One region of the Mesorhizobium sp. B4-1-4 genome, then DNA from elsewhere that is predicted to be linked to it. Evidence: predicted binding sites of a transcription regulator. Region 1 holds the regulator's gene; each other region holds the start of a gene.
The links. The regulator LexA, encoded in region 1, represses DNA repair genes until DNA is damaged. The targets are predictions, from matches to a motif close to TGTTCNNNNTGTGTTCNG.
Positions count from the first base shown of each region.

Region 2: a site for LexA is predicted at 4,868-4,885, ahead of FJW03_RS25340 (DNA recombination protein RmuC). Genes of this name have one in related genera too.
Region 3: a site for LexA is predicted at 1,222-1,239, ahead of FJW03_RS21640 (helicase-related protein). Genes of this name have one in related genera too.

Region 1 covers NZ_CP083950.1:1,799,287-1,805,312, forward strand. Annotated here, with positions in the region: gene FJW03_RS08655 (ComEC/Rec2 family competence protein) at 1-1,678, shown strand, start outside; gene lexA (transcriptional repressor LexA) at 1,672-2,409, opposite strand; gene FJW03_RS08665 (GntR family transcriptional regulator) at 2,819-3,574, opposite strand; gene FJW03_RS08670 (ABC transporter substrate-binding protein) at 3,726-4,706, shown strand; gene FJW03_RS08675 (ABC transporter ATP-binding protein) at 4,765-5,544, shown strand; gene FJW03_RS08680 (ABC transporter permease) at 5,550-6,026, shown strand, end outside.
Region 2 covers NZ_CP083950.1:5,254,131-5,260,156, forward strand. Annotated here, with positions in the region: gene dapE (succinyl-diaminopimelate desuccinylase) at 34-1,227, shown strand; gene FJW03_RS25315 (transporter) at 1,230-1,862, shown strand; gene truA (tRNA pseudouridine(38-40) synthase TruA) at 1,925-2,701, opposite strand; gene FJW03_RS25325 (GNAT family N-acetyltransferase) at 2,822-3,328, opposite strand; gene fmt (methionyl-tRNA formyltransferase) at 3,325-4,278, opposite strand; gene def (peptide deformylase) at 4,284-4,814, opposite strand; gene FJW03_RS25340 (DNA recombination protein RmuC) at 4,918-6,026, shown strand, end outside.
Region 3 covers NZ_CP083950.1:4,494,444-4,500,469, forward strand. Annotated here, with positions in the region: gene phbB (acetoacetyl-CoA reductase) at 1-700, shown strand, start outside; gene FJW03_RS21640 (helicase-related protein) at 1,406-4,885, shown strand; gene FJW03_RS21645 (RNA-binding S4 domain-containing protein) at 4,899-5,285, shown strand; gene fdxA (ferredoxin FdxA) at 5,521-5,859, shown strand.

The DNA of each region.
Region 1 (6,026 bases):
CGGCGGCAGCGGGTTTTTTCTCGGCAATCCCAGGATTGTCACAGCCGAGGACGACATGCCTCTTTTGGCTCGCCTGTCCGCTGCGGTGGAAAATGCCCGCCAATCCATCGCCGGCCGCATCACGGGCATCGTCGGCGGCGCCGAAGGCGAGATCGCCGCGGCACTGATCGTCGGCGTGCGCGCCGGCATTCCCGACGAAATCAACGAGGCGATGCGGCGCACCGGCATCTATCACATCATCTCCATTTCCGGACTGCATATGGCGCTGGTCGCGGGCACCGTCATGGGTCTGCTGCGCGGCGCCTTCGCGCTGTTTCCAGATTTTTCCGCACGAAGGCCGGTGAAGAAATACGCGGCCGCCGCAGCGCTCTTCTCGATCGCTGCCTATCTCGTCATTTCGGGCATCGTCGTTGCCGCCGAACGCAGCTTCATCATGCTGGCGGTGATGCTGATCGCGGTTCTGTTCGATCGCGCGGCACTGACCATGCGCAACCTGGCGATCTCGGCGATCGCCGTCATACTGGTCTCGCCGCATGAGGTGGTCGGACCGAGCTTCCAGATGTCGTTCGCCGCGACCGCCGCCCTGGTTGGCGCCTATGCCGGTTGGGCGGATTATCGTGCGCGAAAAACGAGGCCGCCATCGCCGAAGCTATCCCTGCCAGGGCTTCTGACGCAAAAATTCCTGCTGACGACGGGTGGATTGGCTATGACCTCCATCATCGCCGGCAGCGCTACGGCGCCGTTTGCCATTTGGCATTTCCAGCGTGTATCGCCGCTCAGCTTGTTCGCCAATCTGGCCGTCATGCCGATCGTTTCGGTCGTGATGTTCCTGGCCGTCGCCAGCGCGTTGCTCATGCCGTTCGGCTTGGATGTGCCATCCCTTTACCTGATGGGCAAGGGCCTGACGGCAATGATCGCCATATCGGCGTGGATATCGGAACGCTCTCCTGTCGATGCGGTCGGGCTGATTTCCCAGCAATCCGTGCTGCTGGTGACGGTCGCCCTGGTCATCGCGACGATGGCGACGACATGGCTGCGGCTCGCCGCACTCCCATTCGCACTTGCCGGCCTGTTGACTGTGTCGGATACGCGCACGCCCGATGTGCTGATCTCGGAAGATGCCCGACTGGTCGCGGTGCCGATCGGCGGTGGCGAACTCGCGGTCAGCCGGGCACGCCCGAACGAATTCACCGTCGACAACTGGAAACGTGCATTGGTATCCGAAAGCATCGTCGTGCCAGAGGTGTTCAACAAGACAGACGGGCAGTTCACCATCGCCGATGCCGTAAACCTGCCGCCGGGAGCACCGTTCTACTGCACCGACGGCGTCTGCCTCGCCAGGCACCCGTCCGGAGCGATCGTCGCGCATGTCGAAGACCGCAAGGATACCTGGAAGGCCTGCGGTTTCGCCGACGTGATCGTCGTCAACGACGCGACCGGCTATGACGCCTGCCATAACCCGCTGGTTCTCGTCGTCACCAAACGGCAACTCGCTCGCAAAGGGAGTGCTGCGGTCTTCTTCGACCGCCAATCGGCGACTGGCCCACCAATCGTCAGCTTCGCCGTCGACAGGCCATACCGTCCCTGGCATGAACAGCGCAAATTCTCGCGCGAGGCGAGGGGCCTGCCGCCCTATAAAAAGCCTGACAATACAAGCGCGCCAGTGCCTGCTCAGTAGCGCCTGATCAGCCCGACGAGTTTGCCTTGCACCTTGACCCTGTCCGGCCCGAAAATGCGGGTCTCGTAGGCCGGGTTGGCGGCTTCAAGGGCAATCGAAGCTCCCTTGCGGCGGAACCGTTTCAGGGTCGCTTCCTCTTCGTCGACCAGCGCCACGACGATCTCGCCCGGGCTCGCTGTATCGGCGTTGCGGATGATGACCGTGTCGCCATCGAAGATCCCGGCCTCGATCATCGAGTCCCCCTTGACCTCCAGCGCATAGTGCTCGCCCCCCATGATCATGTCAGGCGGCACCGAGATCGAATGCGTCTGGTGCTGGATGGCATCGATCGGCACACCGGCGGCGATACGGCCCATCACCGGGATCGAGACCGCGGGAATCGCATCGTCGTCATTGCCGGCCGCGGGCAAGCGCGACGGCGCCGGCTTGATCTGACGACCAAGGTTGCCCTGACCGAGGCTGCCCTGGATGACACTTGGCGAAAATTTCTTTGCCGCATTGAGGCCCGGCGCGATCGAATCCGGCAACCTGAGCACTTCCAGTGCGCGCGCCCGATTGGGCAGTCTCCGAATAAAGCCACGTTCCTCCAGCGCCGTGATCAGGCGGTGGATCCCCGACTTGGAGGCAAGATCAAGAGCCTCTTTCATCTCGTCGAAGGAGGGCGGGATGCCGCTTTCCTTGAGCCGTTCATGAATGAACATCAGCAGTTCATGTTGCTTGCGCGTCAGCATGGCGGCCCCCAAGGCATTGAACGAAGGGTCTGAATCGGAATCGAAAAACAAACCCAGAACAAACACTATCTGTTCCAGTTGTGTTCCGCAACCGTTTAAAGTTTAGTGAATTTGTTAAGGGGTTCGAAATTTTTGCCGCCGGCAACAAACGGCAACCGACGCTTACCGACGATTTCTGCCCCGGACACACGCATTGAAATCGTTTTGGTTAATGGCCTGTGGCCCACCCCTTGTTGAGGTTTGGCTTCATCGTTTGAAAGGCGCACGGGGCGATTTATGGAGTCGCCCAGTGTCATCCCAGCGGAACGAAACGAAACCAAAACGCCAACGTTCGCCAGCTCGCTTGGGGATGGATCCGTGTGTAAGCGTCGGACTGCGCGGAAGCGCCGAAATCATCCGGAAACCGCTTTCAGGCTGCCGGCGCGTGCGGTGTAGTTGTTGGCGCTGCTGTCTTCGCTGTGAAATAGACGTGCAGCGTGTAGCCGATATGCGCCGTCATCAATGCCTTTGCCCGCTCGACATCACGATCGAGCGCCGCCTCCATGATCGCGGTGTGATGCTCGATCGCGATCGCCTCGCGCAGTGCGTCCATGGCCTCTCCATAGCCATGCTTGAGGCCGGCCGCTGCCCGCAAAGTCGGCGCCAGGCCGAGAAAACGATGATGTCGCCGCAGCTGATCCGCGATCGTCGAGCGGAATCGCAGCAGCCAGTTGGACGTCGCAGCACTCAGCAGCGCCGCGTGAAAGGCCTCGTGGCTTTCGTCCCACTGATCGACGGCCGCATCCGAGGGGTCGTCAACCGCGGTCTTGCAGCGAGAGAGCCGGTAATGAGCGGTGACAACGGCATCTTCCCATTGCCTGTCGCCTTTTTCCATCGATTCCAGGAACAGGGGCATCTCGACAACCATCCGCGCGCGCGCCAGGTCCTCGAGTTCGGCCCGCGACACGGGAGCGACGGCAAAGCCGCGATTGCTGATGGCAGTGACAAGGCGCTCGGCTTCAAGCCGAGACAATGCTTCACGCAGCGGCGTCCAGCCGACGCCATATGTGCCGCGCAGCGCACTCAACTTGAGCGGCGCACCCGGCATGAGGCGCGTCGTCAGAATATCGCGCCGCAGCAGCTGATAGGCCGCCTCCGTCTTTGTGGAACTATTCTGATCCTGCATCGCAGTCCGTCCATCGTCAGGCTTGGAAAATTATATATCATGGCGGTGCATGGCAAGAATTATATATAATGTTTGACATGGACCGGCGGACTGACCATGATCGCCTGATGTGCCGTCTTTAAGCGGCGCTAATCAAATCTGGGAGGAAATGATGTTGAAGTCGAAATGGCTGTCAGGATTGGCCCTGGCAGGCGCCTTGATGGTCAGCGCCGGCAGCGCCGCGGCCGATCAGATTCGTATCGGCATAGCCAATTTCGGAGAGCATCCTCAGTTGAATGCCGCCATAGCCGGTTTCAAGAAGGCGCTGACGGACAATGGCTTTGTCGAGGGCAAGGACGTCGTCTACACCGAGAGCCATACCAATTTCGACGCATCGCTTGTGCCGCAGATGATCGCCAAGCTGCAGGCGGAGCAGCCCAAGCTGATTTACACCATCACCACGCCAGTCTCGCAGATCGCCAAGAAGGCGCTCGCAGGGTCCGGCATTCCGATCGTCTTTGCCGCGGTCACCGATCCGGTCGCGGCCAAGCTGGTGCCGTCATGGGACTCCGGAGACGAAGGCATGACCGGCGCCAGCGATCTGCAGGATGTCGCCGCGGTGATGGCCTTCACCAAGAAGCTGCTGCCGAACGCCAAGCGCTTTGGCGTGCCCTACAATCCAGGCGAGGCCAATGACGTCGCCCTGATCGAAAAGATCAAGGCGGCGGCACCCACGGCCGGCTTCGAGGTCGTGGAGGTCGGCATCGACAACGTCAATGACATCCAGCAACGCATCGCTTCGCTTGCCGGCAAGGCCGACGTGATCTACGGCCCGGCTTCGAACCTGATCCAGCCGGCGATTGCCGCTGTCTCCGCAGCCGCTCGCCAGGCCGGTATCCCGGTCGTCAACTCCGATGACAGCGCGGTCCGCAACGGCACCGTACCGGCAAGCTTCGCGGTCAACTACACGCAGGTCGGCGTCAATGCCGGCAACATCGCCGCCGAAATCCTTAAGGGCAAGGATCCGAAGACGATCGCGCCGTCGCGTCCGGCTTACAAGGACCACATGGCAACGATCTCCCGCAAGGCGATGGCCGCGTTCGGCATCGAGATACCCGCTTCGATGGCCGATTGCGGGTGCATCGTCGACTGACGTTGGGCTGCAGCGGTGACGGCGTCGGCGCCGTCACCCTTCAGTTGTGGGAGGAACGATGCTCGAGATCCGATCCGCGCGCAAAGTGTTCTACAAGGGCCAGGCCGACGAGAAGGTCGCGCTGGACGGTCTCAACCTGTCGTTGGCCACGGGCGAGTTCGGTATCGTCATCGGCTCCAATGGGGCCGGCAAGAGCAGTATGCTCAACGCCATTTCCGGAGCTCTCATCCTCGATTCCGGCAGGATCCTGATCAACGGCACCGATGTGACAAACATGCCGGTGCACAAGCGCGCGGCAAAATTGGCGCGCGTCTTCCAGGATCCGATGCGCGGCACAGCCGCCAGCATGACCGTGGCGGAGAACATGTTGTTGGCTGACCTTCGCGGCCACAAACGCGGCTTGCGGCAAGGGCTGAACGCCACCCGGCTTGCGTCCTACAAGGAGCGCTTGTCCATACTGGGTCTCGGCCTTGAAAACCGCCTGGACACACGAGTCGACCTGCTTTCGGGCGGGCAGAGGCAGTCGCTGTCGCTGATCATGGCGGTTGGCGGATCGCCGGACCTGCTGCTGCTCGACGAGCATACGGCAGCGCTCGACCCGCGCACGGCCGATATCGTCATGCAGGCGACGGTGCGCGCCGTCAATGCGCTAAAACTGGCCACGCTGATGGTGACCCACAATATGCAACATGCCGTCGACCATGGCAGCCGGGTGATCATGCTCGACGCGGGCCGGGTCCTGCTGGAGGTCACCGGCGAGGAGAAGGCAAGGGCGACGGTTGTCGATCTGATCGGTCATTTTTCCGTCAAGACCGACCGCATGTTGCTGGCGAGCTGACCACCATGGGCTTTATTCAGGACGTTCTGACCAGCTTCGTCGCGATCATTCCGGTCACCCTGGCGCAAAGCCTGATCCTGGCCTTTGTCGTGCTCGGGATCATGATCCCGTTTCGCATGCTGAATTTTCCCGATCTCACCAGCGAAGGCGCCTTTCCTCTGGGCGGCTGTGTCTGCGGCGTGCTGCTGGCTGCCGGCGCATCGCCGCTGACGGCCATCGTGGTCGCCTTCGTGGCGGGCCTCGCGGCAGGCTGCTGCACCGCCTTCATCCATCTGCGCTTCCGCATCCATACGCTTCTTGCGGGTATTCTGATGATGACGATGCTCTACAGCATCAACCTGCGCATCATGGGCAAGTCCAATCTCTCCGTCTTCGGCTCACCCACTGTGTTCGACTGGGTGCCGTTCGCGCGGCCTGGTTTTCCGGTCAGCAAGATCGTTGTTGCCGGCCTTCTCGCGCTCCTCGTCTTCCTGGCGCTCTAC
Region 2 (6,026 bases), 2.8 Mb from region 1:
ACAGGCCCTCAGCTTTCGACTATCGCTTTTGCCATGACGCTGCCGACCGATCCCGCCACAAACCTCGCCGCCCTTATCCGTTGCGCTTCGGTGACGCCAACCGAAGGCGGTGCGCTGACCGCGGTGGAGACAATGCTGAAGCCGCTCGGCTTCGCGGTCGATCGGCCGGTGTTCTCCGAGGACGGCACGCCCGACATCGAGAACCTCTATGCAAGGCGGTCCGGCAACGGCCCGCATCTGATGTTCGCCGGCCATTCCGACGTCGTGCCGGTCGGCGACGAAGCCGCCTGGACGCATCCGCCTTTCGGCGCCGAAATCGCCAATGGCGAGATGTTTGGCCGTGGCGCGGTCGACATGAAGGGCGGCATCGCCTGTTTCATCGCCGCCATGGCGCGCCATGTCGATACTAATGGCGGCCTTAAGGGCTCGGTCTCGCTGCTGATCACCGGCGACGAGGAAGGGCCCGCCATCAACGGCACGGTCAAGCTGCTCGAATGGGCCGCTTCCAGGGGCGAGACATGGGACGCCGCGATCGTCGGCGAGCCGACCAATCCCGATACCCTGGGCGACATGATCAAGATCGGCCGGCGTGGCTCGCTATCCGGCGCCATAACGGTCAACGGCCGCCAGGGCCACGCCGCCTATCCGCAGCTTGCCGACAATCCGGTGCGTGGGCTGATGAGCCTGGTCGACGCCTTGCTGCATCCTGTCTTCGACAAGGGGACCAGGGATTTCCAGCCGACCAATCTTGAAGTCACCTCCATCGATGTCGGCAACCCGGCCACCAATGTCATCCCGGCCAAGGCGACAGCGACCTTTAACATCCGTTTCAACGACACCTGGACGGCCGAGACCGTCCAGGCCGAAATCCACAACCGTCTCGATCAGGCCGCCAAGCGCAAGAAGTATCGGTCAGGCAAGAAGACGCCGGTCGACTACGATCTTGTCTGGCGCGACCGGCCGAGCCATGTCTTCCTGACCCGCGACGACAGGCTGGTCGAAACGCTGCGCGGCTCGGTCGAGGCTGTGGTCGGGAGGGAACCGGCACTGTCCACCTCGGGCGGCACATCGGATGCGCGCTTCATCAAGGATTATTGCCCGGTGGTCGAGTTCGGCCTGGTCGGCAAGACCATGCATATGGTCGACGAGCGCGTCGCCATTGCCGATCTCGAAACGCTGACCCAAATCTACCAACGCTTCATTGAAGACTGGTTCGGGCAGGGCTGAGTATGCTTTCAGCGGACGAAACCCAAGCTTCCCTGACCGGCGCCTGGCGGCTGATGCTCGGCAAGGCCGATGGCCTGCGACTGCTCGACCTGTCGGCGGACGGGTTCTGGAATTCCTTCTTCGCCATCATTGTCGCGGCACCGGCGCTGATCGTCGGCTGGGTCGGCATCGCCAATGAGATCAGTGATCCCGATGCCTTCGCGGGTCGCTTCAGCATGCTGGTGCGCCTGGCGACGGTCGATATAGGCTCCTGGGTGCTGCCGCTGGTCGCGCTCGCTCTGGTCGCGCCGCGTGCCGGCATTGGCGGCCGCTTCGTCCATTATGTCGTCGCCAGCAACTGGGCCTCGGCCATCACCGCCTGGCTGATGCTGCCCTCGGCGCTGATCAGGCTTTTCCTGTCGTCGGCAAACCAGGTATCGAGCCTCGTGTCGCTGCTGTTGTTTTCCCTGTCGATGGTGCTGACCTGGCGCATGACCAATGCGACGATCGGCAGGGGCGCGGCGGTCGGCACCGCCGTTTTCGTCGGCATGTTCACCGCCTCGCTGCTGGTGCTGTTCGGGCTGCAAATGTTGCTTGGCATCACCGTACCGGACGATGTCGGTGCTCAAAGCTTGTCGGGGTTCGTTCCAGGATAGAGCCGACTTTTACCCCGGGGTAAAGCCTTCCGAGTTTACCCGGGTGTAAAGCCCTTCCGGATTCAGCCGGGGGTAGAGTCTTCCGGACTCTGGCTGGGGTAGTCGACCCCGATCAGGAAAAGCCCGTCGGGCGGCGCCACCTGGCCGCAGGCGGCGCGGTCGCGTGCCTCGAGCGCCGCCTTGAGGTCGCCGACGGTCCAACCGCCCTCGCCGATCCGTTTGAGCGAGCCGACCATGGAGCGCACCTGGTTGTGCAGGAAGGAACGCGCCGAGGCCCGCACCTCGATCAGGTCGCCCGTCCGGCTCACATCGAGCCGCTCCAGCGTCCTGACCGGGCTGTTGGCCTGGCACTGCGTCGAGCGGAAGGTGGTGAAGTCGTGCCGCCCGAGCAGGATCTTCGCTGCTTCGTGCATGGCGCTGGCATCAAGCTGCTTTGGCACCCACCACACCTTGCCCTTTTCCAGCGCCGAAGGCGCACGCCGGTTGAGGATGCGGTAGAGATAGTGACGGCCGGTGGCCGAGAAGCGCGCGTCGAAATCGTCCGAGACGGCCACGGCCCTTAGGATCGCGACACGTGCGCCGGCAGCCTGCAGATGGGCGTTGACGGCATCGCGCACCTTGTCGCCAGGCCACGCTTTGGCAAGGTTGACATGCGCCACCTGCGCGGTGGCGTGCACGCCGGCATCGGTACGGCCTGCGGCGCGCAGCCGGACTGCCTCGCCACAGAATTTTTCGATCGCCTGCTCGATCGCCTGCTGCACGGAAGGCTGATCGGCCTGGTGCTGCCAGCCGGCAAACCGGCTGCCGTCATATTCGATGTCGAGGCGAAAACGCGGCATTTGCGACCAGAGCTCTCGCCTCGAGCAATTCCAGGAAAAGTGGAAGCGGTTTTCCGTCCGGAATTGCGTTTGAACAAAAACGCAGAGCAGTTCGCCGTTTCCGTGAAACGGTGGCCTGCGCTACGCGGCGAGAGCGGTGAAGGCCGGGGCGTAGACCAGCCTGCCGGTCTCCGGAGCGTCACCCCAGGCCAGTGCCTGCAGCGCCTCGCCCTGATACTCGCTCTCGAATTTCTCGGCGCGGGCGTGGCTGTAGCCGAAACGGCCGTAATAAGCCGGATCGCCCAGCACGACGGCCAGCGTCTCGCCGGCATCCTTGAGCCGGATATGCGCCTCGCGGATCAGCGCCCCGCCAATGCCGCTGCCATGGAACGAAGGTTCCACCGCCAGCGGCGCCAGCGCCACGGCCGCGAAACGCTTGCCGCCGTTCTGGACGAACAGGCGCGAAAACAGGATGTGGCCGATGACTTGGCCATCCTCTTCCGCCACCAGTTCGGCAACGGCATCGCCGCCGGTCACCAGCGCATCGACCAGCCCTGCTTCCGACTGCTGGCCGAAAGCGTGTTCCTCAACGAGGCGGATAGCCTCGCGATCCCGCGGCGTCGCCGCGCGTATCGACATCATGCTCATGAGAACTTCATTCCTTTTTCGATCTTGGCTCCGCGCAGGAATTCCGACGCGGCGGCGGGCCTTCCGCCCGCCCGTTGAACTTCGACCAGCCTGATCGCGCCTGTCCCGCAGGCGACCGTCAGACGGTCATCGAGAATTCCTCCCGACTCGCCCAAAACTTCCGAAAGCGATACGCCTTCAGATAGCGTCGAGCGAAGCAGTTTCAGCCGCTCCGGGCGGCCGCCAATGTCAATCTCGGACCAGGCGCCGGGAAAGGGCGACAGGCCACGAAGGTGGTTGTGGACCTCGGCCGCCGGCCGAGTCCAGTCCATGCGCGTCTCGGATTTATCGATTTTTCTGGCGTAAGTCACCCCTTCCGCCGCTTGCGCGGTAAATGTAAGGGTGTTCTTTTCCAGCCAGGCCAGCGCTTCCACCATCAGGGCAGCACCGACGCACATCAACCGATCATGCAGATCGCCGGCTGTCATATCGGGGTCGATGGCGCATTTTTCAACCAATCCCACCGGTCCGGTGTCCAAACCCTCTTCCATGCGCATCACCATCATGCCGGTTTCCAGGTCGCCCGCCATGATGGCGCGCTGGATGGGAGCGGCCCCCCGCCAGCGCGGCAGAAGCGATGCATGGCCGTTGATGCAGCCAAGCCGTGGCGCCTCCAGAACCGCCTTCGGCAGCAGCAATCCATAGGCCACGACCACCGCGACATCGGCCCGCAGATCACGGAAGGCGGCCTGCTCGGCCTCGGCCTTGAGGGAGGTCGGTGTACGCACCGCGATGCCTAGCCGCTCGGCCTCGCGTTGCACCGGCGACGGCGTCAACTCCAGCCCACGCCGTCCGGCGGCACGCGGCGGCTGGGTATAGACGGCTGATATTTCATGCCCGGCTTCGGCGATGGCGCGCAGCGTCGGCACCGAAAACTCCGGCGTGCCCATGAAGATGACGCGAAGGGGCATTTCCCCTATCCCACCAGCTTGCCCGGCGCCTTGTCCCTGGCGAGCTTCTTGAACTTCTTCACCACCATGTCGCGCTTCAGCTTCGAGATATGGTCGATGAACAGAACGCCGTTGAGATGATCGATCTCATGCTGCAGGCAGGTCGCCATCAGCCCTTCGGCCTCCATCTCCTGCAGCTTGCCGTCGCGGTCGAGATATTTCACCCGCACGGAGGCCGGGCGTTCGACCTCGGCATAATAGTCGGGGATCGACAGGCAGCCTTCCTCGTAGACCGAGCGCTGATCGGCGCTATCCAGGATCTCTGGGTTGATGAAGACATGCGGCGCCGGCGTTTCGTCTTCCTTGGCCAGATCGATCACCAGCATGCGCAGCGGTTCGCCGACCTGGATTGCCGCCAGTCCGATGCCTGGCGCGTCATACATGGTCGCCAGCATGTCGTCGGCCAGCTTTTGCAGGGGCGAGTCGACGCGTTCCACCGGCTTGGAGACCTGGCGCAGGATCGGATCGGGAAGAATGATGAGCGGCTTGATCGGCATGGCGTTCCACCTAAGACCTCGCAGGAATGGCGTCAACCGGTGCGCCCGAGCCCCGTTCACGTTTTGATCTGTGCTATCAGGCCGAATCGGCTATGCTGTCCACATGAATGACCTGAGCACCATCCTTTCGGAGCCCGTCGCACGGCTTGGCGCCTCGACAATCACGCTCGGCCACGCGCTGGCCTTCGGCGCGTTGCTGTTTTTCGCCCTGTTCGTGGCGCTCGTCGTCGCGCTGTGGCGGTCGGCCAAGGCGCGCGCGGTCGCCGTCGCGGAAGCCGCCGACCACGCCCGCGACGCCGAGGCGCGCATGGCCGGCATATTGCAGGCCCAGGCCGAAATGCAGGGGCGCATGGGCGCAATCGCCGAAGTGTTCGGCGCGCGCCAGGCGGAGCTGACGCAGTCGATCGGCCAGAGGCTTGACGCCATGACCGGCCGCCTCGGCCAGACCATGACCGAGCAGACCAAATCAACGCATGAGAGCCTGGCGAAGCTGCAGGAACGGCTGGCGGTCATCGACACCGCGCAAGGCAATATCCAGTCGCTCGCCGGCCAGGTCGTGCAGTTGCAGGCCATCCTCTCCAACAAGCAGACGCGCGGCGCCTTCGGCCAGTCACGCATGGAGGCGATCGTCGCCGACGGCCTGCCGCACGGCGCCTATGAATTCCAGGCGACGCTGTCGAACGGCAGCCGGCCGGACTGCCTGGTGAAGATGCCGAACGGCGCGCCGTCGCTTGCCATCGATGCCAAATTTCCGCTGGAGGCGTGGAATGCCATCCGCGCCGCCGATGGCGCCGATTTGCAGAAGGTCGCGGCGCAGGCCTTCCGCCGCGATATCGAAATCCACGTTCGCGATATTTCGGAAAAATACCTGATCCAGGGCGAGACGCAGGACACAGCTTTCATGTTCGTGCCGTCGGAATCGGTATTCGCCGAGATCCACGAGAATTTCGAGGCGATCGTCCACAAGGCGCACCGCGCCCGCGTCGTCATCGTTTCGCCGTCCCTGCTGATGCTGTCGATCCAGGTCATCCAGGCGATCCTGAAGGATGCCCGCATGCGCGAACAGGCGCATCTGATCCAGGGCGAAGTGATCCGCCTGATGGAGGATGTCGCGCGTGTCGACGAGCGCGTGCGCAAGCTGCAGGTCCATTTCGGCCAATCCGCCAAGGACATAGACGATATCCTCGTGTCGACCTCGAAAGTGACCAAACG
Region 3 (6,026 bases), 2.7 Mb from region 1:
TGGGTCGCGCGGCATCGGTGCGGCGATCTCGATCGCTTTGAAGACCGCCGGCTATTCGGTCGCCGCGAACTACGCCGGCAACGACGACGCGGCGGCGAAATTCAAGGCCGAGACCGGCATCCCGGTCTACAAATGGTCGGTTGCCGACTATGACGGTTGCGCCGCCGGCATCAAAAAAGTCGAGGCCGACCTCGGCCCGGTCTCGGTGCTGGTCAACAATGCCGGCATCACCCGCGACGCCATGTTCCACAAGATTACGCGTGAGCAGTGGAAAGAGGTGATCGACACCAATTTGTCTGGTGTCTTCAACATGACGCACCCGCTGTGGGGCGGCATGCGCGACCGCAAGTTCGGCCGCGTCATCACCATCTCCTCGATCAACGGCCAGAAGGGCCAGGCCGGTCAGGTCAATTATTCCGCCGCCAAGGCCGGCGATATTGGTTTCTCCAAGGCGCTGGCGCAGGAAGGGGCTCGCGCTGGCATCACCGTCAACGTCATCTGCCCCGGCTACATCGCCACCGAAATGGTCAAGGCGATCGACGAGAAGGTGCTCAACGAGCGCATCCTGCCGCAGATCCCCGTCGGCCGCCTCGGCGAACCGGAAGAGATCGCGCGCTGCGTCGTCTTCCTCGCTTCGGAAGAGGCCGGTTTCATCACCGGCTCGACCCTCACCGCAAACGGCGGCCAGTATTTCGTCTGACACGTCGCCGAGGCCAACGGCCTCGCACTGGCGACAAACGGATCGGGAAAACGGTCCGTTTGCGAATTGACGCTGAGGCCTGTCTTCGCCGCAGCGCAATCCCCAATCCGCAAGGTTAATGGCGGCGGGACCCTCGGTGCGAAACCGGTGGCCAAACCTGTGGATTCCCGGTGCATAAGCTGTTCACAACACCGATATTGGCGGAACAAAAAGGGAAAATACCGCTGGCGCCGGTTTGTCGCCGATTCGTTCCGGGTTTGAGCGGAAGTTAATGTTAATAGGGCCGGAATCGCCTGCGGTTCCTTAATGCCAGATTCAGAAAGATTAACAATTTCACAATGTTGAGCGAAGCGTGTCGCACCGCTTTCTTCGTTTCCTGGCAAAGGTTAACGGCAAAGCTCGCCTTGCATAAAATGGGCCAGTTCGACGATTCAGCATGTGGTGAGACTCATGGTCACAAAATCCATATGTAGCCGTGAACAAAAGCTGAATCTGGAAGAGTCAGCGATTCGTCGCTGATTCGTTCCAGACTCGTTCCATCCGTTAATCAGCGACCGACCGGGAGTTTCACACAGACACCTTCGAGCCGCCGGCGGAACATTCCGCTTTCGCTTCGCGCTCGAAATCCCTATGTGTCGCCTGTCATACGCGCCGTCCGGGGCACGTCCCGACAATGAGAGGCCAGAAAGCCCTATTTCCGAGCCGATGAACATCCAGCCGAAACACACCCAGCCGCTGATCCTGTCGGGCCGCGACGTGACCGCCGTGCTTGGGCCGACCAACACCGGCAAGACCCATCTCGCCATCGAGCGCATGGTGGCGCACGAAACCGGCGTCATCGGCCTGCCGCTCAGGCTGCTGGCGCGCGAGGTCTACAGCCGCGTCTGCGAAAAAGTTGGCGCCCACAAGGTCGCGCTGGTCACCGGCGAGGAGAAGATCCAGCCGCCAGGCGCCAAATACTCGGTCTGCACCGTCGAAGCCATGCCACGCGAGACCGACGCCGCCTTCGTCGCCATCGACGAGGTGCAGCTCGCGGGCGACCTCGAGCGCGGCCACATCTTCACCGACCGCATCCTGCATCTGCGCGGCCGCCAGGAAACGCTGCTCCTCGGCGCGGCCACGATGCACGGCATCCTCCAGCGCCTGCTGAAGGGCGTCTCGGTGGTGACACGCCCACGGCTGTCGCATCTGGCCTATGCTGGGTCCAAGAAGCTGACCCGCCTGCCCCGGCGCACTGCAATCGTCGCCTTCTCCGCCGACGAGGTCTATGCCATCGCCGAGCTGATCCGGCGCCAGCAGGGCGGTGCGGCCGTTGTGCTCGGAGCGCTCTCGCCCCGTACCCGCAACGCCCAGGTGGCGCTGTTCCAGTCCGGCGATGTCGACTATCTCGTCGCCACCGATGCCATCGGCATGGGCCTCAACCTCGATCTCGACCACGTCGCCTTCGCCCAGAACCGCAAATTCGACGGCTACCAGTATCGCAACCTGACGGCGGCCGAACTCGGCCAGATCGCCGGGCGCGCCGGCCGGCATCTGCGCGACGGCACTTTTGGCGTCACCGGCCAGGTCGATCCGCTTGACGAGGAGCTGGTCAACAAGATCGAGAGTCATGACTTCGATCCGGTGAAGGTGCTGCAGTGGCGCACCGCGCATTTCGACTTTGCCAGCCTCGATGCGCTGAAGCGCTCGATCGAGACCAACGCGCCGGTCGAAGGCCTGACGCGCGCGCTGCCGGCGGTGGATGCCCAGGCGCTCGAATATCTGTCGCGCGACGGGGACATCCGCGCGCTAGCCACAGACGCCAAACGCGTGGCGCTGCTGTGGGAGGCCTGCGCGCTTCCCGATTACCGAAAGATCGCCCCGGCCCAGCATGCCGACCTCATTGCGTCGATCTACATGGACCTCGCCCGGCATGGCCATGTCGACGAGAATTACATGGCCGAGCAGGTGCGCCGCGCCGACACCACCGAGGGCGACATCGACACGCTGTCGCACCGCATTGCCCAGATCCGCACCTGGACATTCGTGTCGAACCGGCCCGGCTGGCTGGCCGATCAGGCACACTGGCAGGAAAAGACGCGTGAAATCGAAGACAGATTGTCGGATGCGCTGCATGAGCGGTTGACGAAACGCTTCGTAGACCGCAGGACTTCCGTCCTCATGCGGCGCCTTAGAGAAAATACCATGCCTGAAGCCGAAATTAGTCCTACCGGAACCGTCCTCGTCGAAGGCCACCATGTCGGTGAATTGCAAGGGTTCCGCTTCACCGCCGACCAGAGCGCCGGCGGCGAAGACGCCAAGGCCGTGCGCACGGCCGCCCAGAAGGCGCTGGCCGCCGAGTTCGAGGCGCGTGCCGAACGCTTCGGCGCCTGCGCCAATGGCGACCTCGCGCTTGGCTCGGACGGCATGCTGCGCTGGATCGGCGCGCCGATCGGCACACTGGTCTCCGGCGAGGATGCGCTGAAGCCGCGCCTCGTGCTTTTGGCCGACGAACAGCTGACCGGGCCGGCGCGCGACAAGGTCGCGGCGCGTGCCGAACGTTTCGTCAATTTCCAGATCGAGTCGCTGTTGAAGCCGCTGGTCGATCTGAAGAATGCCGACCAGATTTCCGGCATCGGCCGCGGCATTGCCTTCCAGCTGGTCGAGAATTTCGGCCTCATCAACCGCCGCGACATCGCCGAGGAGATGAAGTCCCTCGACCAGGAGGGCCGAGCCGCCCTTCGCCGGTTGGGCGTGCGCTTCGGCGCCTACCATGTCTTCGTCCCGGCGCTGATCAAGCCGGCACCCGCCGGGCTGGTGACGCTGCTGTGGGCGCTGAAGAATGACGGCAAGGACAAGCCCGGCTTTGGCGACGTCGTCCACGCGCTGGCGTCGGGCCGCACCTCGGTGGTCATCGACCCGGCCTTCGACAAGGCCTTCTACAAGCTCGCCGGCTACCGCAATCTCGGCCGCCGCGCCGTACGCATCGACATATTGGAGCGGCTGGCCGACCTGATCCGCCCGGCGACCAACTGGAAGCCTGGCCTCGGCCAGCGTCCGGATGGGGCCTATGACGGCCAGTCCTTCATGGTGACACCGCCAATGATGTCGATCCTCGGCGCCACCGCCGACGACATGGAAGAGATCCTGAAGGGTTTGGGCTATCGTGCCGAGCCGAAGCCGGCGGCGGAAGTCAAGGCACGGATCGAGGCACAGGACAATGCAGCGCGGGAAGCCGCAGCCGCCAAGCTCGCGGCGGAGGAAGCCGCCCGCGCAAAGGCGGCGGAAGACGCGGCTATAGATGTTGCAGCGGAAGCGTCCGTCGAAGGTTCGGAACCTGCGTCTGATATGGCCATCGCTGTGGGTCCGGCATCCGAAACCCCTGCCGCCGATACCGTCGAGGCCGAACCCGCCGCGGAAGAGCCCGTGGCCGCACCAGTTGAGGCAACGCACGAAGAAGCTCCGACAGCCGAGGCCGTGGTTGAGTTGCCTGCCGAGCCCGCACAGGCAGAATCTGCGGAGATCGTAGAAAACCAGCCTGTTGCCGCCGCCGAAAGCGCCGACGCCCTTACCTCCCCCTCGATGGGGGAGGTCGCGGCGCGAAGCGACGCGGGCGGGGGTGACAGCGCCGACGATGCCGGCAGTGCTGAAAGCGCTGGCGCTGTCCCCACCCCGGCGCTGCGCGCCGACCCTCCCCAAGAGGGGGAGGGTGAGACCGCCGAGGTCGCGCCGGAAGCCGAAGCGCCCAAGCCGATCCTGTTGTGGCGGCAGGCTCGCTTCGACCAGCGCCCGCGTCATCGTGAAGGCCGCGGCAATCGCCCGCAAAATGGGCAGGCGCGGGGCCGGCGCGATGCACCGGTGGGTGCCGCCGCACAGACACCAGGCGCACCTGGCGAGCGCCCCGCCCATGAAGGGCGGCGTGACGGCGCCGGCAAGCCGCGCTTCGATCGTTCCAAGTTCAAGCCCAAGCCGCAGGGCGAAGGCGAACAGCGCCGTGACAGCCGTCCGCAGGGCGAGCGTCCCGACCGCCGCGAGGGCCGACCGGACTGGAAGGGCGGCAGGCCGGAAGGCAAGAGCGGTGCCGACGGGAACAGGGGCGGCAAGCCCGCCTTCCAGCCGAAGCCGCGCGAGGAGCGTCCGGTCCGCTTCGATCCGGACTCGCCCTTCGCCAAGCTCGCCGCCTTGCGCGACCAACTGAAGAAATAAGCTCGGCGCCGCGATGGTTGCTGAAGGCCGCCAGCGCATCGACAAATGGCTGTTCTTCTCGCGCGTGGTAAAATCGCGTTCGCTGGCGGCCAAGCTGGTCGTCGCCGGCCGCGTGCGGATCAATCGCGACAAAGCAGCGCAGGCCTCCGATCTGGTCAAGCCCGGCGATGTGCTGACCATCACGCTCGACCAGCGCATTTTCGTCTGGAAGGTGCTCGGCGCGGGTGTGCGGCGCGGCCCGGCAGAAGAGGCCCGCACCCTCTATGAGGACATGTCGCCACCGCCCGCACCGAAGGGCGAGGCGCTTCCCGACGCGATTCCGGCGCTGCGCGAGGCCGGCAGCGGCCGTCCGACCAAAAGAGAGCGCCGCCAGACCGACCGCTTGCTTGGCGAGGATTGAGGCTTGCCGCCGAGAGCGCGGTTGGCGGTTTTCGGGCGCGACGGACGCAGGACGGAACGGAACCCGGCAAACAAGACGCTCCGCGAGACGTCACCGCCCCTTGCTGTGCTCCGCAGTCTGGAATTTCATTCCGAAACCCCGACCCAAGCAGGTATGGCCGCCCTTGCAAGCAGCGGGCAAAGGCGTTACCTGACGGAAAAAGCCCAATAAAGCTGGGACGTTCCGGAGCCGACCGATGACCTATGTCGTGACCGACAATTGCATCAAATGCAAATACATGGATTGCATCGAGGTCTGTCCGGTCGACTGTTTCTACGAAGGCGAGAACATGCTCGTCATTCATCCCGACGAGTGTATCGACTGCGGGGTCTGCGAGCCGGAATGCCCCGCCGACGCGATCAAGCCCGACACCGAGCCCGGTCTCGACAAATGGCTGCAGATCAACACCGAATATGCCGAGAAATGGCCTAACATCACCGCCAAGAAGGAACCGCCGGCCGACGCCAAGACCTTCGACGGCGAGGCCGGCAAGTTCGAGAAATATTTCTCCGCCGAACCTGGCGAAGGCGATTGACAGCGCTACTGTTCAGACTGGTATGACGCCGCGTAAGAGGCACGGCACATGAACCGCCTTGACAGGCGGCGGTGATCTGTGGCCTTCGCTTGTGTAGCAAAACCTTGATTCTTCCGACTTTTTGTGTTACATCAGCGAACCATGCCGGTGACACAACGTCGATTTAT